Regions from separate parts of the Tibeticola sp. genome, predicted to be linked through region 1. Evidence: predicted binding sites of a transcription regulator. Region 1 holds the regulator's gene; the other holds the start of a gene.

The links. Region 1 encodes sigma-54, which starts transcription at its own class of promoters, with help from an activator protein. Its sites were predicted from a motif close to TGGCANGNAANCTGCTTT; they were not measured.
Region 2: the regulator sigma-54 is predicted to act here: its motif matches at 8,430-8,447, upstream of JHC36_RS01535 (nitrate regulatory protein).

The regions. Positions count from the first base shown of each region.
Region 1 covers NZ_JAEMQB010000066.1:2,977-13,192, forward strand. The annotation lists gene JHC36_RS03885 (PIN domain-containing protein) at 1-293, opposite strand, end outside; gene JHC36_RS03890 (THUMP domain-containing class I SAM-dependent RNA methyltransferase) at 290-1,594, opposite strand; gene JHC36_RS03895 (RNA polymerase factor sigma-54) at 1,591-3,192, opposite strand; gene lptB (LPS export ABC transporter ATP-binding protein) at 3,217-4,014, opposite strand; gene lptA (lipopolysaccharide transport periplasmic protein LptA) at 4,011-4,616, opposite strand; gene hpf (ribosome hibernation-promoting factor, HPF/YfiA family) at 4,901-5,233, opposite strand; gene corA (magnesium/cobalt transporter CorA) at 5,560-6,543, shown strand; gene JHC36_RS03920 (5'-methylthioadenosine/adenosylhomocysteine nucleosidase) at 6,597-7,370, opposite strand; gene JHC36_RS03925 (long-chain-fatty-acid--CoA ligase) at 7,490-9,166, opposite strand; gene pntB (Re/Si-specific NAD(P)(+) transhydrogenase subunit beta) at 9,365-10,216, opposite strand, start outside.
Region 2 covers NZ_JAEMQB010000021.1:19,873-30,088, forward strand. The annotation lists gene JHC36_RS01515 (BaiN/RdsA family NAD(P)/FAD-dependent oxidoreductase) at 1-959, opposite strand, end outside; gene JHC36_RS01520 (efflux transporter outer membrane subunit) at 956-2,395, opposite strand; gene JHC36_RS01525 (efflux RND transporter permease subunit) at 2,392-5,574, opposite strand; gene JHC36_RS01530 (efflux RND transporter periplasmic adaptor subunit) at 5,590-6,861, opposite strand; gene JHC36_RS01535 (nitrate regulatory protein) at 7,149-8,423, opposite strand; gene cobA (uroporphyrinogen-III C-methyltransferase) at 8,548-9,375, opposite strand; partial or broken gene JHC36_RS01545 (c-type cytochrome) at 9,613-10,216, shown strand, end outside.

The DNA.
Region 1 (10,216 bases):
TCGCGGCAGACCACGGGGGCGCGGGGCGCCGGCGCCACGCTGTGACTGGCAGCGTCGTAGCGCTCGAGTAGCGTGGCCGCCTCGAGGCCATGAAACCGGCGCCGCGGCACGATTTGCGGGTAGTCGAGGACGCGACGGAATTCCTCGCGCATCGCGGGCGTGGTCAGCCACACGTGGCGACCGGCTTCGAGCGCGCGCGCGAGCGGCTCGGCGGCCGGGTCGGCAAAGAGCAGCAGGTCGAGCGCGATGTTGGTGTCGAGCACGAGCGCGCGGCCGGCGTAGGCCTCGTTCATCCCGGCGCCCCGGGCTGCGCGGCGGCGTCTGCCGCGGGCCCGCGCGCGGGCCGCACCGCGCCGCGCACCAGGTCGAAGCGGAACAGCCGGCATTCGATCGGGCCGTTCCACATCGGCACGCGGCGGCTTTCTTTGAGGCGCATTTTGGCCGGCAGCTTGAGGTCGGGCGTGAGCAACCAGGCAGTCCAGCCCGCGTAGTGGCGCTTCCAGTGGCTGGCCAGTTGGGCGAAGAAATCGCCGCCGTCTTCGGTCTGCGCGAGTTCGCGCGCCCCAAAGCGCGGCCCAGCCTCAGCGTCTTGCCCCGAGCGGGTACCGGCCACGCCTGCGACCGCGATGCGCTCGCCATACGGCGGGTTGAGCAGCACCACACCCGGCGTCTCGCACGGCGGCAGACGCTGCAGTGCGTCGCCGCCCCGCAGTTGCACGGCGTGGGCGACGCGGGCGCGTTCGGCATTGCGTTGCGCGAAATCGACCATGCGGTGCGCGACATCGCTGCCAAACACCGGCGCCGTCGGGGCGTGCTCGGCCGCGCGGGCTTGGTCTTTGAGGTCTTGCCAGACATGAGCCTGAAACGGCAGCATTTTCTCGAAGGCAAAGCGGCGCTGGCCGCCCGCAGCGATGCCGCAGGCGATTTGCGCCGCCTCGATGACGATGGTGCCGCTGCCGCAGCAGGGGTCGTAGAGCGGCACGCCGGCAGCGCAGCCGCCCTCGGGATCGGTGCTCCAGCCGCTGGCAGCGAGCATGGCCGCGGCCAGCGTTTCCTTGAGCGGCGCGTCGCCCTTGTCCTCGCGCCAGCCGCGCTTGAACAGCGGCTCGCCCGAGGTGTCGATGTAGAGCGTGGCAGTGTCGGTGGTCAGGTGGGCATGGATGCGCACGTCGGGGTGGCGCGTGTCCACGTCGGGGCGCACGCCGCCGGCCTTGGCGCGGAAGCGGTCGGCGACCGCGTCCTTGATCTTGAGCGCGGCGAAGTTGAGGCTTTGCAGCGGGCTGTGCTGCGCGGTGACTTCGATCTTGAAGCTCTGGCGCGGCGTGAACCACAGCTCCCACGCCACGGCGGAAGCCGCCTCGTAGAGGTCACGCTCGTTGCGGTACGAACGGTGGCCAACCTGCACCAGCACGCGCTGCGCGAGTCGGGTGTGCAGATTGAGCCGCATCGCATCACGCCAGCTCGCGCGCACGCGCACGCCGCCACGGTGGCTCAGCAGGTCCTGGCCTTGCGCGCCGGTGAGGGCGTGCACTTCGGCGGCGAGGTAGTCCTCGACACCGCTGGCGCAGGGAAGAAACAGGGTGAGATCGTTCACAGGGTCTTTCGCAGGGGAGCGGGCGCGATGCGCATCGCCTCTCGGTATTTGGCGACGGTGCGGCGCGCGCAGGCGATGCCTTGCTCTTTGAGCATGTCGGCGATCTGGCCGTCGCTTAAGGGATGGGCGGGGTCTTCGGCGTCGATGAACTGGCGGATCAGCGCGCGCACCGCCGTGCTCGAGGCGCTGCCGCCCGCTTCGGTGTCGAGGCCCGAACCGAAGAAGTATTTGAGCTCGAAGGTGCCGCGCGGCGTGGCCATGTATTTGGCGGTGGTGACGCGGCTCACGGTGGATTCATGCAGCCCGAGTTCGTCGGCAATCTCGCGCAGCACCAGGGGCCGCATGGCGAGTTCGCCGTGCACGAAAAAGCTCTTTTGCCGCTCGACGATGGCGCGCGAGACACGCAGGATGGTGTCGAAGCGCTGCTGGATGTTCTTGATGAACCAGCGCGCTTCCTGCAAGCGCGCAGACAGCGCAGCGCTCCCCTCGCCCTTGTGCTCGCGCAGGGCGCGGGCGTAGATGTCGTGCACCCGCAGCCGCGGCAACACCTCGGGGTTGATCTGCACGCGATAGCGGGGCTGCGCGCCCTCGGTGTCGGCCGTGACGATGACATCGGGCACGATCACCAGCCGCTCGGCCTGAGCAAAGCGCCGCCCCGGCTTGGGTTCGAGCCGGGCGATGAGCGCGAGCGCGGCGCGCAGCTCGGTTTCATGACGCCCGGTGGCGGCAGCGAGCCGCTTGAAGTCGCGCCGCGCCAACCACTCGAGCGGCTGGGCCAGCACGTCGAGCGCGGCGGCTGCGACCGACTCGCCATCGGCGGCGCGCTCACGCACCTGCAAGCGCAAGCACTCGGCGAGATCCTGCGCGCCCACGCCCGTCGGCTCGAGCGACTGCAACAGGCCGCGCGCGACGGTGAGGCGGTGCACCAGCTCATCGAAGCGCTCGGCATCCTCGCGCGGGCACAGCGCTTCGGCCAGGCGCTCGAGCGGTTCGCTGAGGTAGCCGTCGTCGTCGAGCGAGTCAATGAGGAAATCCAGCGCGGCGCGGTCGACCGGGTCGAGCCGCAGCGCCAGCGCCTGGCGGTGTAGATGCTCGGAGAGGCTTTCCTCTGAGCCGGCGCGCTCCCAAGGCGATTGAGCATCCTCATCCTCGCCGCCAGCGGATCCGGATACGCCGCTGCGGCCTTCGGCGCCATCGAAGGGCGCGTCGTCTTCGCGCTCCCCGTGCGGCGCCTCGTCGGGCGAGCCCGCCCAGTCGGTCGGACCCTCCCAGTCGGGTGCGGCGGCTTCGGCGCCGTGGTCGGCCTCGGGCGTGGCCCCAGCGCCTTCATCCAAGCCGAGGGGGCCCGATGCCGGCGTCGATCGGTCTTCTTCTGCTACGAAATCAGGATTGGCCAGCGCAGACTCGGGCGGCGCCTCGTCACCAGCGAGGCCCGCGGACTCGGTCTCGGCGCGCTCGAGAAACGGGTTCTCGTCGAGCATCTGCTCGATTTCCTGTCCGAGTTCGAGCGTGGACATTTGCAGCAGCCGGATCGACTGCTGCAACTGCGGCGTCAAGGCCAGATGCTGCGACACCCGCAGCGACAAGCCTGGCTTCATGGGCGTGCCCTCTGCATCACCGACCTACATGCGGAAGTGTTCGCCGAGGTAGACGCGGCGCACCTCCGCGTTGTCGATGATGGCCGCCGGTGTGCCTTGCGCCAACAGCCGACCCTCGCTGATGATGAACGCGTGGTCGCAAATGCCCAGCGTCTCGCGCACGTTGTGGTCGGTGATGAGGACGCCGATGCCGCGCCCTTTGAGGAACGCGACGATGCGCTGAATCTCGATCACCGCGATCGGGTCGATGCCGGCAAAGGGCTCGTCGAGCAGGATGAAGCGCGGCTGTGTGGCCAGCGCCCGCGCGATCTCGACACGGCGCCGCTCCCCACCCGAGAGCGAGACGGCGGGCGCATCGCGCAGATGCTCGACGCGCAGTTCGCGCAGCAGCGCGTCGAGCCGGCGCTCGAGCGCCTCACCCGCGAGCGGGCGGCCGGTTTCATCCCGCTGCAACTCCAGAATCGCCCGCACGTTCTCCTGCACGGTGAGCTTGCGAAAAATCGACGCCTCCTGCGGCAGGTAGGACAACCCGAGCCGTGCGCGCCGATGGATCGGCATGTGCTCGATGTGCTGCTCGTCGATCCAGATTTCGCCCGCGTCGGGTCGGATCAGCCCCACGATCATGTAGAAGGACGTCGTCTTGCCCGCGCCATTGGGGCCGAGCAAGCCCACGACCTCGCCCTCGTGCACGGTCAGCGAAACGTCATGCACCACCGTGCGCGCCCCGTAGGCTTTGCGCAGATGTCGGGCCTCGAGCTTGCCCGCCGCCACGCGCGGCTGCGTCGAAGGCGCCGCGTAGGCTTCGTCGAGCCGCTGCGTCATCGGACCGCCCCACCCAGGGCGCTGGCGGGCCGCAGCGGCGAGGTCGCCGCCGGCAGCGCGCTGGTCGGTGCCGAAGCCGCCGCCCGCGGCGCGATGACCGCGCGCACACGCCCGCCACCGGGCACCTCCCGCACACCGTCGACGCTGAACTGGCCGCTGGCGTGCTCGTAGACGATCACCTCGCCCGTCACCTGATCGGCCAGCGTCTCCCCGCGCAGACGCCGCAACTCGGCGCGCCGCACGAAGCGCACGCGGTCGGCGCGCCCGTCGTACTCGATACGCTCGGCCTCGCCCTCGATGAACTCATCGACGCCGTCGCGCTTTTGCCGGAAGAACGCACGCTCACCGGGCGCGGCCGTCAGCGTGCCCGAGACTTGGCCATCGGGCTCTTGCCGCACGACCAGTTGCGCGCCGCGCATCACGATGGTGCCCTTGGTGGCCACCACGTGACCGGTGAAAGTGCTCGTCTGGGTGCGCTCCTCGTAGCGCAGCGCGTCCGACTCGATGTTCAGCGGTCGGTCCCGATCGGCGCGCTCGGCATGCGCGGCGGTGACGGCCGCCAAAACCAGCGCGGTCGCGGTGAGGAAAAATTGGGCGTTCATAAAGAGGGCATGAATCTTGCTGACGATTGTACGGTTGCCCCGGTGGCACGCCCGTCCGCCGCCATCAAGCAACGCAGCAGGCAACGCTGAATCCGTTCCCGCGATGGCGCGCGCCCGGTTTCGGGATGCGATGCCAGGCGCAAACCGAGGCAATAGCCGCAGCTGTGGCGTGGATCGTCAACGACGCAGACCGCCCGCAGCCGGGATGCGCGGCGCGCCAGGCGCTTGTTCAGCGTTGCCATAAAAAAGGCCGCCCGAAAGCGGCCCGCTTCAGCCAGGAATGTTCACGCGACCAATCGCTTGGCCGCCTCCTGATGATGATCCTGCAATCGGCTCTTGTGCTGCACGACCTGGCGGTCGAGTTTGTCCATGAGCTCGTCGATGGCCGCATACAGATCGGCATGGGCCGACTGCGCGAACAAGTCGTTGCCCTTGACGTGGATCGTGCATTCGGCCTTTTGCCGTTTGTCTTTTTCCTTTTGGTTGTCCACGGTGAGCAGGACCTTGACGTCCACCACCTGGTCGAAATGCCGGATGACGCGCTCGAGCTTGGCCTTCACATAGTCGCTCAGGGCGGGAGTGACTTCGAGGTGGTGACCGCTGATCGTCAGGTTCATGAATAGCCTCCTGTTGCTCTCGGAATGGAATGCCGCCAACCGGACACGCTCGGCAGCGGCTGTAACGGGCCTGACATGTACGCCCGAATCCACTATGCCCGCGACCGCGCGCTTTGGCAATGACCGGCATCATTCCCCAACGTGGCCGGGGAATCGCTCGCTGCCCGGTCGGGGCGATGCCATAATTTCGGGGTTCACGATTTCCGCAAGCTTCCCCATGGAAAACCCCGCGAGTCGCTAGCTTTCGGCACCCTGTGCGCGGTGGGTGTCGAAAGCGTTGATGTTCGAGACCGCCAGCCCACCCAGACACGCCAGGGAGTTCACTCGTGCTCAATGTTTTCACGCTCGTCAACGGCCGCCTGTTCCAGGAAGAAATCGAGTCGCTCGAAGAGCTCTCGCGCTTTCAGCCCATCTGGGTCGACCTCGAATCGCCGAGCGTCGAAGAAAAGCGCTGGGTCAAGCAGTATTTCGGCCTGTCGATCCCGGAAGACGTTACCGACGAAGACCTCGAAGAATCGGCGCGCTTCTACGAAGAGCCCAACGGCGAGCTGCACATCCGCAGCGACTTCCTGATCGACGATGACGAGCCGCGCACGGTCCGCGTGGCCTTCATCCTGAACCAGCACAACGCCGAGCTCAAAAGCCGCGGCGTGCTGTTCTCCATCCACGACGAGGACGTGCCGGTGTTTCGGCTGCTGCGCATGCGGGCCCGCCGCGCGCCCGGCCTGATCGACGACGCCAAGGACGTCTTGCTCAAGCTCTTCGACGCCGACGCCGAATATTCGGCCGACACGCTCGAGGAAATCTACGACCAGCTCGAGCGCGCAGGCAAGCTCGTACTCTCGGGCGACGTGACCGATGCGGTCGCCGGCGAAGTGCTCGGCGCGATTGCGCGCCAAGAAGACTTGAACGGCCGCATCCGCCGCAACATGATGGACACCCGCCGCGCAGTGAGCTTCATGATGCGCAGCAAGATGCTCAACGCCGAGCAGTTCGAGGCCGCGCGCCAGTTGCTGCGCGACATCGACAGCCTCGACAGCCACACGGCCTTCCTGTTCGACAAGATCAACTTCTTGATGGACGCCACCGTTGGCTTCATCAACATCAACCAGAACAAGATCATCAAGATCTTCTCGGTGGCCAGCGTCGCGCTGCTGCCCCCGACCTTGGTGGCGAGCATTTACGGCATGAACTTCAAGTACATGCCCGAGCTCGAGTGGCAGGCGGGCTACCCGTTTGCGCTCGCGCTCATGGTCGCCTCGGCCGTGGTGCCGATGATCTATTTCCGCCGCCGCGGCTGGCTGAAATAGCCCCGCCGGCAAGATTTTTTCAGCCTTTTTGCCCAGACCCCAGCGCCAAACGGTCAGTGGGCGCTATTATTTTTGATATTGTCCAGCAGCGCGTCGATCACCGCGAGGCTGTAGGGGCTCGCCACCGTGCGCACGAAGCGCATGAAATCGGCGTGCGCGGCGTCGTCCGCGCGGTCTGAAATCGTGCGCACCACCGCGAGCGGCACGCGGCAGTCGTGGCAGACCTGGGCGAAGGCTGCACCCTCCATCTCCACCGCCAGCGCATCGGGCAGCGCGCGCTGCAAGGCCCGGCTTTCCTCGGCGGTGGAGACGAAGCGGTCGCCACTGATCAGCAGCCCCTGATGCAGGCGCGGCCTTCCGAGCCCCAGCGCTTGCAGCGCGTCGGCCAAGCCGTGGCGCCCGAGGTTCTCGAGCGCCGCGCCGGCGGCCGCGCACAGCGCATCGGTCCAAGCCGCATCGGCCTCGTAGCGGGCACGGCCGTGCCCCGGCACGACGTATTTTGGAAAAATCGGCGAGGCGTCGAGGTCGTGCTGCAGAAAAGACCGTGCAACGACCACGTCGCCCACCCGAACGCCTGCGCCCAAACCGCCCGCCACCCCGGTGAACACGATCGCGCGCGCCCGGCAGTGCTCGGCCAACAAAACTGCCGTCGTCGCCGCCGCGACTTTGCCAATGCCCGAAAGCGTGGCCACCACCGGCAGGCCATCCCAATGGCCGTGCAGAAAATCGCGCCCGGCCACGCGCTCCACCCGCGCATCGGGCAGACGGGCGAGCACCGCGTCGAGTTCTTCGCGCATCGCGCTGACCAGGGCAATCGGTCGGTTCATGGGTCTGAGCGGCTCTATGGAACGTCGGAATTTGTGGAAGGCAAAAAGGCAACAGGCCGCCGAAGCGGCCTGCCGATGCTGCCACAAGCCCGCGCCCGTCTGGGCGCAGTGCAGCGCGGTCAGCGCTTGTCGCGCAGCTCGCGCCGCAGGATCTTGCCCACCGGCGTCTTGGGCAGTTCGGTCCGGAATTCGATGATCTTCGGCTGCTTGTAGCCGGTGAGGTTGTCGCGGCAGAACGCGCGCACCGCGGCTTCGGTCAACGCCGGGTCCATCTTGACGATCACGAGCTTGACCGCTTCGCCCGATTTCTCATCAGGAATGCCGACCGCCGCGCATTCGAGCACGCCCGGACATTCGGCCACCGTTTCCTCGATCTCGTTGGGGTAGACGTTGAAACCGCTGACCAGAATCATGTCCTTCTTGCGGTCGACGATGCGGAAATAGCCGCGCTCGTCCATCACGCCGATGTCGCCGGTGCGGAAGTAGCCGTCGGCGGTCATCACCTTGGCCGTCTCGTCGGGCCGCTGCCAGTAGCCCGCCATGACCTGCGGCCCACGGATCGCAATCTCGCCGGGCTGCCCCGGCGGCACCTGATGGCCCTCGTCGTCGAGCAGCTTGATGTCGGTGCTGGGCAGCGGCACGCCGATCGTGCCGGTGAATTCGGTGCTGGTGACCGGGTTGCAGCAGGCCGAGGGGCTGGTCTCGGACAAGCCATAACCCTCGCAAATCGGGCAGCCGGTCTTCTCCAGCCACAGCCGCGCCACCGCGCTCTGAACTGCGGTGCCGCCGCCGAGCGAGACTTTGAGGTGCGACCAGTCCACCTTGTTGAAGTCGGGGTGGTTGGCCAACGCATTGAACAAGGTGTTGACCGCGGGGAAGCTGTGCACCTTGTGTTTGGACAGCTCCTGCAGCACCGCGGGAATGTCGCGCGGATTCGGAATCAGCACCAGCTTGCCACCCGTGCGCATGGTCAGCATCATGCCCACGGTGAAGGCGAAGATGTGATAGAGCGGCAAGGCGCACACGGTGGTGGGCTGCTCGCCCTTCGGAATCTTGTCCATTACCGGCTGGTTCCAGGCTTCGGACTGCAGCACGTTGGCGATGATGTTGCGATGCAGCAGCGCCGCACCCTTCGAGACGCCGGTCGTGCCGCCGGTGTACTGCAGCACCGCGACGTCGTCGGGGCCAATGGAAGGCGCTTTGAAGGGGGCACGGGTGCCGCGCGCGATCGCGTCGTTGAACCGCACCGCCTGCGGCAGGTTGAACGGCGGCACCATCTTGCGGCGATTGCGGATCACATAGTTGACGATGGCACCCTTGACCAGGCCCAGCATGTCGCCGAACGCGCACAGCACCACATGCTTGACCTCGGTGTGTCCGATGCACTGCTCCAGCGTGTGCGCGAAGTTTTCGATGATGACGATGGCCTTGGCGCCCGAGTCTTTGAGCTGATGCTCGAGCTCGCGCGGCGTATAGAGCGGGTTGACGTTGACGACGATCAGGCCCGCGCGCAGGATGGCTGCCACCGCCACCGGGTACTGCGGCACGTTGGGCATCATGATCGCCACGCGGTCGCCTTTGACCAGCCCCAGGCTCTGGAAGTACGCCGCCAGCGCCTGGCTCAAGGAATCGACCTGGGCATAGGTGATGTCCTTGCCCATGAAGCTGTAGGCCACGCGATCGGCGTACTTGCGAAAGCTCTCTTCCATGAGCTCGACCAGCGAGCGGTAGACGCTCGGATCGATCTCGGCGGGAACGCCCGGGGGGTAGCTTTGTAGCCAGATGCGGTCGGACATAAAAGGTCAACTCCGTGGAAGATCCGCCGCAGGCGCGGCGTACAAATGGAAACAGCCGCCATTCTGTCGTGAAACTGACAGCTCGGCGGCTGTGTTTTCCCTAGGCAAACCTAGAGAGGCGGCTCGAAAATCCCCCGAATCGAGGCAAAGTCGAAGCCATGCCCATCAAAGCGGACGGCCAATGGGTTCGGCCCTGCTTCAGCCTTTGAGCGCGACGAACACCTCGTCGAGCATCTTCTTGGCATCGCCAAAGAGCATGCGGGTGTTGTCTTTGTAAAACAGCGGGTTTTCGACACCCGCATAACCGGTGGCCATGCTGCGCTTCATCACGATGCAGGTGCGGGCCTTCCAGACCTCGAGCACCGGCATCCCCGCAATCGGGCTATTCGGGTCTTCCTGCGCGGCCGGGTTCACGATGTCGTTGGCGCCGATGACCATCGCGACGTCCGCATCGCTGAACTCATCATTGATCTCGTCCATCTCGAAGACGATGTCGTACGGCACCTTGGCCTCGGCCAGCAGCACGTTCATGTGGCCCGGCATGCGGCCCGCCACGGGGTGGATCGCGAAGCGCACGTTCACCCCCCGCTCGCGCAGCAGCCGCGTGATTTCCGACACCGTGTGCTGGGCCTGGGCCACCGCCATGCCATAGCCCGGAACGATGATGACGTTCTTGGCTTCGCGCAGCAGCTCGGCCGTCTCGACCGCGCTGATCGGATGCACCTCGCCGCCCACCGCCGCACCCGCCCCTTGCGGTTTTTGCTCGGTGGTGCCAAAGCCCCCGGCAATCACGCTGATGAAGCTGCGGTTCATCGCGTTGCACATGATGTAACTCAGGATCGCGCCCGACGAGCCGACCAGAGCGCCCGTGACGATCAGCAAGTCGTTCGAGAGCATGAAGCCCGTCGCCGCCGCCGCCCAGCCCGAGTAGCTGTTGAGCATCGACACCACGACCGGCATGTCGGCGCCGCCGATCGCCATCACCATGTGCACGCCAAAGAGCAGCGCCACCGCCGTCATGATGGCCAGCGGCACCAGGCCCTGCTCCAC
Region 2 (10,216 bases), on a different contig from region 1:
TCGCGCGCGACCCAGGTGTCAGCCAGGCGCGCGGGTACAGAGGCGGCGAGTTCGTTGGCGATGCGCTTTTTCGAGCGGGTCTTGGCCTCGAGCAGCAGGCGCGGCAGGTCGACGCCGGGCGCGAGGTCGATCGAAATGGGCGTGCCGGGCTGCCAATAGCTCGAGATCTGCAGCACGGCCGGTCCCGAGAGGCCCCGGTGGGTGAACAGCAGGTCTTCCTCGAAGCGCTGGCGGGCGCGTCCCTGACCCGTGGAAATTTCGACCGGCAAGGACAAGCCCGCCAGTTCGGCCCAAGGCGCCCAGGCCTCGGGGTCGAAGCTCAGCGGCACGAGGCCGGGCCGGGGCTCGACGGTACGCAGGCCAAACTGCTGGGCCACGCGCCAGCCGAAATCGCTCGCGCCGATCTTGGGCACCGACAAGCCACCGGTCGCGACGACGACCGAGTGGGTTTGAATCGGCCCCCGGGTGCTCTGTAATTGATAGCGATACTCGCCCATTTCACGCCGGCGTTCGGCCAAAAACTCGATATTTTTGACGCTGCAGGGCTGCCATCGGGCAACGCCCCCGGCGGCGCATTCCGCGAGCAGCATGGCGATGATGTCCTCGGCCGAGCGGTCGCAGAAGAGCTGCCCTTTGTGCTTCTCGTGGTAGGCGATTCCATGGCGCTCGACGAGCGCGATGAAGTGCTGTGGCGTGTAGCGCGCCAGGGCCGAGCGCGCAAAAGCCGGGTTGGCACCCACGAAATGCTGCTGGGGAGAGCGCGGGTCGAGCAAGCGGTTGGTGAAGTTGCAGCGTCCGCCGCCGGAGATGCGGATCTTCTCGGCGACCCGCTCGCTGTGGTCGAGCAGCAGCACGCGCAGCCCGCGCTGCCCGGCCACCGCGGCGCAGAACAGACCCGCCGCACCCGCGCCGATGACGACGGCGTCGAAGGCTGCCACAGACTCACGCGCTGGCGTCATGGTGCGCGCGTTCCAAGCACCGCTTCGCCACCGAGCGCCTTGTAGAGGGCCACGTGGCTTTGCCGCCAGGCGCCGCGGGTCTGCTCGAGCTGCTGTTGCGCCGCGAGCAGCGCGCGCTGCGCGTCGAGCGCTTCGAGCTGGCTGGCCACGCCGGCCTGGAAGCGCGCCTGCACCAGGCGGGCGAGCGCGGTTTGCGCCTGCAACTGGGCCTCGGCCGCGCGCAGCTGGTCGGCGAGTGTTTGGCGCGCGGTCAGGGCGTCGGCAACCTCGCGAAACGCGGTCTGAATGGCTTTTTCATACTGCGCGAGAGCAACGCCGCGCGCGGCCTCGGCGGCTTCGAGGTTGGCCTCGTTGCGTCCCGCATCGAAGATCGGCAACAAGGCCTGGGGTGCGAGGCTCCAGCCCCAGCTGCCCGCCTGAAACAGATTCGCCAGCGCGTTGCTGACCGTGCCTGCGCTGGCGGTGAGGGTGATGCGCGGAAAAAAAGCGGCTCGGGCGGCGTCGAGGTTCGCGTGCGCGGCGCGCAGCTGCTGCTCCGCGGCCAGGATGTCGGGCCGGCGCAGCAGCAGGTCCGACGACAGATGTGCGGGCAGCGGCAGCGCGGCATCGCCCGCGTCGCTGCGTTCGCTCAGGCCCAGCGGCGCGTCCCCGAGCGGCTCGCCGATCAGCAGCTCGAGCGCGTGGCGGTCGAGCGCGAGCGCGCGCTCTTGCTGCGCGAGGTTGACCCGCGCCGCTTCGACCAATGTCTGGGCGCTGCGCCAGTCGATTTCGGAGGCGGCGCCGTGCTCGAAGCGCAGTCGCACCAGTTCGAGCGTCGAGAGCCGCGCCCCGAGCGTCTCGCGGGCGACGGCCAGCAAGGCGTCATCGGTCTGCAGCGCAAGCCAGCTGCTCGTCACCGCAGCCACCAGGCTCAGCTGGGCCGCACGTTGCGCCTCGACGCCGGCTTGGTATTGGGCATAGGCGGCGTCCGACAGCGCGGCGACGCGGCCGAAGAAGTCGAGTTCCCAGCTGGCAAGCGCCAACCCCGTGGTGTAGACGCTGTTGATCGCCCCGCTGCCGTTGCTCGAGGGTTGTCGCTGGCCGGTCGCCGCCAGGTTGATCGTGGGCAAGCGGTCCGCGCGGCGCAGGCCGTAGGCGGCCCGAACCTGCTCGACGTTGAGCGCCGCCACGCGCAGGTCGCGGTTGTGCGCCAGCGCGCGCGTGATCAAGTGCTGCAGCGCCGGCTCGTGCGCGTAAGGGCGCCCCACTGCGAGCGTGGGCACGTGCGGGCGATTGCCCTCGGCGGCCTGAGCCTCAGGTGCAGCACCGGCGGCCCACGACGCGGCAACCGGCGCGGGCGGGCGCGTGTATGGGGTGGTCGGCGCACAAGCACCCAGCGTGAGCGTGAGCGCGAGCGCGAGCAGTGGGCAGGCGGCGGGAACGCAGCGCAGCTTCATGCCATCCCTCCAGGGCGGGCGGTTTCGTCCGAGACAGGCACGCCGAGGGCGGCGGCTTGGGCGGCATGGATGGCCTGCTGCCGGGCACTGTCCTGGAAGCGTCGTCGGACGACGACGAAGAAGATCGGCACGAAAAACACCGCGAGCACCGTGCCCGTCAAGATGCCGCCGAGAACGCCGGTTCCGATGGCGCGCTGGCTCGCCGAGCCCGCCCCGGAAGCCACGGCCAGCGGCAGCACGCCCAGCGTGAAGGCCAGCGAGGTCATCAAAATTGGCCGAAAGCGCAGGTGGGCAGCGGCCAGCGCGGCGCTGGCCACATCGCGGCCTTGCGCCTGCAGGTCTTTGGCGAATTCGATGATCAAAATCGCGTTCTTTGCCGCCAGGCCGATGATGGTCACGAGGCCGATTTGGAAATACACATCGTTGGCGTAGCCGCGGGCCAGCGTCGCGGCCAGCAACCCGAGCACGCCGAGGGGCACGACGAGGATGACCGCCAGCGGAATGCTCCAACTCTCGTAGAGCGCCGCCAGACAGAGAAACACCGCCAGGATCGAGAACGCGTAGAGCACGAGCGCCTGGGAACCGGCCAGCTTTTCCTCCCGCGAGGTTCCGGTCCATTCCAAGCCGATGCCGGGCGGCAGCTGAGCCACGAGCCGCTCGACTTCGGCCAGGGCATCGCCGCTGCTGTAGCCCGCTGCGGCGCTGCCGCTGATGCCCATGGCCGGGTAGCCGTTGTAGCGCGTGGTTTGCACCGGGCCTTGGATCCAGCGGGTGCTCGCAAAGCTCGAAAACGGCACGCTTTGGCCACGGGCGTTGGTCACGGTCAGCCGCAGGATGTCCTCGGCCTGCATCCGTGCGGGCGCGTCGGCTTGCACCACGACCCGCTGCACCCGGCCTGCGTTGGGGAAATCGTTCACGTAGGCCGAGCCGAGCGCCGCCGAGATCGCGGTGTTGATCGCGTCGAACCCGATCCCCATCGCCGCCGCCCGCTCGCGGTCGATCTCCACCTGCAGCTGCGGCGCATCCTCGAGACCATCGGGGCGGACCTGGGCCAGCAAGGGGCTGCGGGCGGCGAGGCCCAGAAACTGGTTGCGCGCCGCCAGCAGCGCCTCGTGGCCGAGCCCCGCTCGGTCCTGCAGCCGCAGGCTAAAGCCCGAGGAGTTGCCCAGTTCCCGGATGGGCGGTGGACTCAGCGCAAAGATGCTGGCGTCGCGAATGGGCGCCAAACCGCCGAATGCCCGTTGCGCCACCGCCTGGGCGGAGTGCTCCGCGCCCTTGCGCTCGGCCCAGTCTTTGAGCGTCACGAAGGCCAGTGCCGCGTTCTGGCCCGAGCCCGAAAAGCTAAACCCCAGCACCCCGACCATGCCCGCCACCTCGGGCTGCTGCAGCATGTAGCGTTCGACCTGCTCCAGCGCCCCCTGGGTGCGTTCGCGGGTCGCCCCCGGCGGCAGTTGGATGTTGACGATCAGGTTGCCCTGGTCTTCGGCGGGCAGGAAGGACTTGGGCAGCCGCTGGTAGAGCAGGGCGGCCGCGATGCCGATGGCCAGGTAGACCCACAGGAACCGTCCGGCCCGCGGCAGGATGCGCGCCACGGTCGCTTCGTAGCGCTGGGCCGTCTGGGCAAAGCCGCGATTGAACCGGCCAAACAGGCCGCCGCGTGCCAGGTGGTGGCCCCGTGCGACGGGTTTGAGCAGGCTTGCGCACAAGGCGGGCGTGAGCGAGAGCGCAAAAAACGCCGAAAAGCCGATGGCCACGCCCATGACGACTGCGAACTGCCGGTAAATGTTGCCGATCGAGCCACTGAAAAACGCGAGCGGCACGAACACCGAGATCAGCACCACCGTCACACCCACGATCGCGCCCGAAATCTGTCCCATCGCCTTGCGCGTGGCTTCGAGCGGCGCGAGACCTTCCTCGCTCATGATGCGCTCGACGTTCTCGACCACCACGATCGCATCGTCGACCACGATGCCGATCACCAACACCATGCCGAACATGGTCAGCACATTGATCGAATAGCCCATCGCCAGCAGCACCGCAAACGTGCCGAGCAGGGCAGCGGGAACGACGATGGTCGGGATCAGGGTGTAGCGCCAGTTTTGCAGGAACAGATACATCACGAAAAAGACCAACACCACCGCCTCGACCAGTGTTTCGGCCACCTGCAGGATGGAGGTGCGCACGAACACCGAGGTGTCGTAGGGAATCGCCCAGCGCATGCCGCGCGGAAAGTAAGGCTCGAGCTCGGTCAGCCGGGCGCGGATCGCTTGGGCGGTGGCCAGCGCGTTACCCGTGGGCGAGAGCTGAACCCCGATGCCGGTCGAAGGCTTGCCATTGAGCCGTGCCGCCGTGCCGTAGCTTTGCGCACCCAGTTCGATGCGGGCCACGTCGCGCAGCCGCACCGTCGAGCCGTCGGTGTTGGCGCGCAGCACGATCGCGCCGAATTCCTCCACGGTCTTGAGTTGGCCGTCGACGATGACGGTGGCGGTCAAGCCCTGGCCCGCCAAATGGGGCAGACCGCCCACTTCGCCGCCCGAAACCTGCGCATTCTGGGCGCGGATGGCGGCCACCACGTCGGACGCGGAGAGGTTGTAGCCCTGCAGCTTCGCCGGGTCGAACCAGATGCGCATGGCGCGCTCGGTCCCAAACAAACGGGCCTGTCCGACTCCCGGCACCCGCTGGATCTCCGGCAGCACCGAGCGCGAGGCATAGTCGCCCAAGGCAATCGGATCCCACGCGGGGTCATCCGAGGTCAGAATGGTGAACAGCAAAAAGTTGCTGCGGGCCTTGTCCACGCGCACGCCTTGCTGGGTCACGGCGGCGGGCAGCCGCGGCGTGGCGCGCGCGAGCCGGTTCTGCACATCCACCTGGGCGAGGTCGGCGTTGGTGCCGGGATCGAAGCTCAGCGTGATGCTGCCCGAGCCGTCGGCCTGCGCGTTGGATTCCATGTAGATCAGCCCGGGCGAGCCATTCATTTCGCGCTCGATCACCGAGAGCACGCTGTCTTCCAGCGTCTGCGCGGACGCGCCCGGATAGCTGACCGCCACGATGATCGAGGGCGGCGCCACCGGCGGGTACTGCGCAATCGGCAGCCGCAGCAACGCGAGCACACCAAAGCCCATCACGAAGAGGGCGATCACCCAGGCAAAAATCGGCCGGTCGATGAAAAAACGCGCCATCGCTGTCCCCTGCCGTCAGTGGGTCTTGCTCACGGCAGCCGATGCAGCGGGCGAAGCTGCGCTCGCGCCAGATGCTGCTGCCGCAGCCGCTCCCGGCGCTTGCGGCGCCCAGGGCACGGCTTTGACGGGCGTGCCCGGCGGCAGCATGGCGAGTTTTTGCAGCCCTTCGACCACGACGCGGTCCCCGGCTGCCAGCCCATCGACCACGATCCAGCGCCCCTCCCGCTGGCCGTCGATCCGCAGCCGCCGCGGTTGCGGCACCCCCTGGGCATCCAGCACGACCGCGGTGTCTCCCTGCGCGGAGCGCGTGACGGCCTGCTGGGGCACGAGGACCGCATTCGGCGCCAAGGCCTGCTCGATGCGCACCCGCACATAGAGGCCGGGCGGAAGTTCGCCCTTGGGGTTGGGAACTTCGGCGCGCAAGCCGATCTGCCCGGTTGCGGGGTCCACGGTGAGGTCGGAAAACAGCAAGCGCCCAGGCTTCGCGTAAACGCTGCCGTCTTCGAGCACCAGCGCCACGCGCGCGGCCCCACCGGGCGCCGGCTGGAGCTGCCCGGCGTCGAAGGCCCGGCGCAGCTTCATCACCTCGGCGGCCGATTGCGTGAAGTTCACATAAATCGGGTCGGTTTGCTGGATGGTCACCAGCGGCGTCGCGTCGCCCTGGCCGACCAGCGCGCCTTCGGTCACCTGCGCGCGACCGGTGCGCCCAGCGATCGGCGCCGTCACCCGCGTGTAGCCGAGGTTGATGCGCGCGCTCTGCACCGCGGCCCGTGCAGCGGCGATGTCCGCCGCCGCTTGCTTTTGCGCGGCTTGTGCGGCTGTCCATTCTTGCTGACTGATGGCCTGGGCGGCTGCCAGCGGCCGGTAGCGCTCCACCAGCGCGTCGGCTTGCATGGCGTTGGCCGCGGCGCGCGCGAGCGTCGCTTCGGCACTGGCGAGCGCCGCCGTGTAGGGTGCGGGGTCGATTTCGAACAAGACTTGCCCCGCTTGAACCACCGAGCCCTCGGCGAAACGCCGCTTGAGCACGATGCCGGCGACCCGCGCACGCACCTGCGCCACACGCGTGGCCTCGAGCCGCCCGGGCAGCTCATTCACGAGCGTGACGGGACCAGGCTGAACCGTCAGCACGCCCACCGTGGGCGGGGGCTTGCCGCCCGGACCTTGGGCTGCGGGCCCATTGCCCGGTTTTTCGGCACCGCCACACCCGGACAAGAGCGCCGCAACGCCGAGCGTCAGCAGGGCACCCAGCCGGGCCAAGCGCGAGGGGAAGGAAGGGGTCGAAGACATGGAGAACACGGTTGGATTTGGGGCGGCGCCGCGGCCGATACAGGGCGCGGCTTCGTGCGGTGCAGAAGGCCGAAAGTATGCCCGTAACGGGGTTGGCCTGGGGCTGCGGCGGCGACACCCCTTCTGCGCCGTGAGGCTCCTCGGCCGCTATGCGCCGCTTTCGGCGGCCGGGCAGGCCCTCCTGGCTCAGCGGGTGGGTGGTGCATGCCCTACAACGGGTTTGCCGGCGCGCCGTTGTGTGCGTGCTCTTTCGGTCGGCGCGTTTTTTGTGCGTTGCAGCAGCTCGGTCAGCGGGGCTCAGTCGGAAGCATGGGCGCCATGGCCAACAGCGCTTCTGCGACCTCCACCAAGCGCTTACCCTGGTCCATCGCCAGGCGTCGCAGGGTGCTGTGGGCGTCTTCCTCGCTGAGCTGTCGGTGGGCCATCAACACGCCTTTGGCGCGTTCGATGAGCTTGCGTTCCTGCAGGCTTGCCCGCACCGCTTCGAGTTCGGCGCTCATTGCCTGCAACTGCTGGGCCTGTGCGTGGACGAGTTCGTGGACCGAGCGCTCGAGCTGGGGTCCGACGGCGCCCGCGCTGGCTTGGACGGGGGGCACAGAGCCGCCGACGGTATCGGCAAAGAATTCGAACGCGTCTGCGCCCAGGCTGGCCTCGCCGCGCGCGAGCCGGGTCTGCAGGCCGCGCAGGTCGTCGTTCGCAGCGCGCAGCCGTTCCCGGCACCGCGCTTGCAGCTCGGCCGTGAGTTCGACTTCGATGCCGCGCATCGCGTCGAGCCGTTGCGTGCAGGCGTCAAACCAGCTCTGGCTGGCTTCGACGTCGAGGGGCTGTGCGGGCGGCGTACTGAGCAGCACGCGGCGCAGGTGCTCGAGCTTGGCGACGCCTTCGACGGCCTGCAGGTCGCGCCAGCGGGCGCGCAGCGACTCGCCGGAAAACTCAGCGAACACCAGAAAGCACCGCTCCTGCGAGTCGATCAGCCGCATGAGCCGCTGCTGGGCCTCGGCCTGCGCCTGGCCAGCGGCGAACAGGGCCGACCCGGCGGCACGCTCCTGCCCGGCGAGTTCCTTGCCTTGGGAAAAATTGAACAAAGCCACCAGCAGCCGGGAGATGGCCGGATCCGCCGCGCTGTCTGCCGCTTCGAAGACGACCGCGAGCAGGGCATCAATGAGCCGCGCGTAAGCTGCAGAGGTGCGGACGGTGTTCTCTGCACAGGCCAGTACCCGCTGGCGCAGAGCATCGAGCACGGACAGCCCCTGCGCTGCCAAGGCGACCCGTGCAAACAGCCGCGCCCCGTGTGCGGCCGGATGCGCCTCGACGTCCAGCCCCTCGAAGGTCTGCGCGGATAACTGAACCAGCTGATCGGTGAGCCGGTGTTGCGCCATCAGTGCTTCAAGGGAGCGGCTGCCGCCCGAGGCGAGGTAGAGATTGGACAGCCCCCGCTCGCGCTGCAGCGCATGCACGAGGCCGCCGATACCATCGACCAGCCCAGAGGTTTGCGCCAGCCGCTTGAGCTCGGCGATCTCGCAGCGCTTGGCGTCGATCAGGAAGGACAGGATCGATTTCATGCTGCAGCAGCAATATTCGTGCCGATGGTCTGTGGGCGAAGGTTCATGGGGTCGCTCAGGGCGACGCTGAATCAGTTACCGCGGCCGGGCGCCCATCGCGGGAACTGATTCGGCGGTGTCTTGGCTACGAGGCGATCGAGTGGAGTTCCGCCGCTGGTTTGGCATCCGGATCCGCGGCATACGCTGGCTTGAGCTGTGTGCGCACAGTCACCACACCGCCGATCATGACCAGCGCTGGGGGACGTATTTGGTGGCTCAAGGCAAGTGCGGGCAGTTCGGCGATGGTGCCGGTGATGCAGCGCTCTTCCGGCAGTGTGGCCTTCTCCACCAGCGCGGCCGGCGTATCGCCGGGCATGCCATGGGCCATGAGCTGGCGGCAGATCTCAGGCAGGTTGTTCACGCCCATGTAGAGAACCACCGTCTGCCGGGGGCGCGCGAGCATGGCCCAGTCCATGTCGAGACCCTTGCCGTTTCGCAGGTGACCGGTAGCGAGTACCAGGGACGCGGCATGGTCACGATGCGTCAGTGGGATACCGATCGACGCCGCAGCGCCTTGCGCTGCGGTCAGGCCTGGGATGACGGTGAAGGGGATGCCCTCGGCCGCCAGGGCTTGCGCTTCCTCACCGCCACGGCCGAAGATGTAGCCATCGCCGCCCTTGATGCGCAACAGCGAGCGGCCGCTGCGCGCCAAGCGCAACATCAGTTCGATGATCTCTTCCTGCGGCAGGGTGTGGCGCGACGACTCCTTGCCCACATAGATGCATTCGGCTTGCGGCGGCAGCAGATCCAAAACCCCCGGACTGACCAGGTGGTCGTACAGCGCGAGCTTCGCCCCCTGCAGGGCCTTGAACGCCTTGACCGTCAGAAGTTCGGGGTCACCTGGTCCGGCGCCGAGCAGCGTGACCGTGCCAAGCGCCGGTGTAGCCTGGTTGACGCGGCGTGCTGGGTACATCAATTGACTCAGGTCGATCAGGTTCATGGGGGCTCCGTCATCGGGTATCTGCTGCTTTCACGCATTGTTTAGGGCCGGCCGCGCTGCGTCCTTGTTCTAGTTTAAGGACAGTGCGGCGGCCGCGGCGGACGATGCGGTCAGCTCGCGACACGGTGTTGGACGGCTACCTGGCGAGCGGGTCTTTGCCACGCAAGGGCATGACCATATTTCATGCCGAGCCACACGGAGAGAGTACCCATGAGACCTACCAAGATCATCCTGTCCTCGATTGCGATGGCTTCCCTGCTTGTTGTAGGGGGCGTTGGGGCCCAGGACGCGAAGAAGAACGTCACGCAACCCGAAGCCAACTACCAGGCCGGCAGTTCGCCGGTTGGCGGCGAGCCCATGGTGCAAAGCATCAACCCCAAAGCGCCGCCGATGACGCAAGCCGAATTCGAAATCGGCCGCAAGATTTACTTCGAGCGCTGCGCTGGCTGCCATGGCGTGCTGCGCAAAGGCGCTACGGGCAAGCCGCTGACGCCAGACATCACGGTCGGTAAGGGCACCGACTACTTGAAAGTGTTCATCAACTACGGGTCACCGGCGGGCATGCCCAACTGGGGTACTTCCGGCGAGCTGAGTGACAAAGAGGTCGACATCATGGCCCGGTACATCCAGCACGAGCCGCCGATGCCGCCCGAATTCGGACTCGAGCAGATGAAAGCGACCTGGAAGGTGGTCGTACCGCCAGAGCAGCGGCCCAAGAAAAAGATGAACAACTACAACATCAGCAACATCTTCAGCACCACGCTGCGTGATGCGGGCGAGGTGGCGCTGATCGACGGCGACACCAAGAAAATCA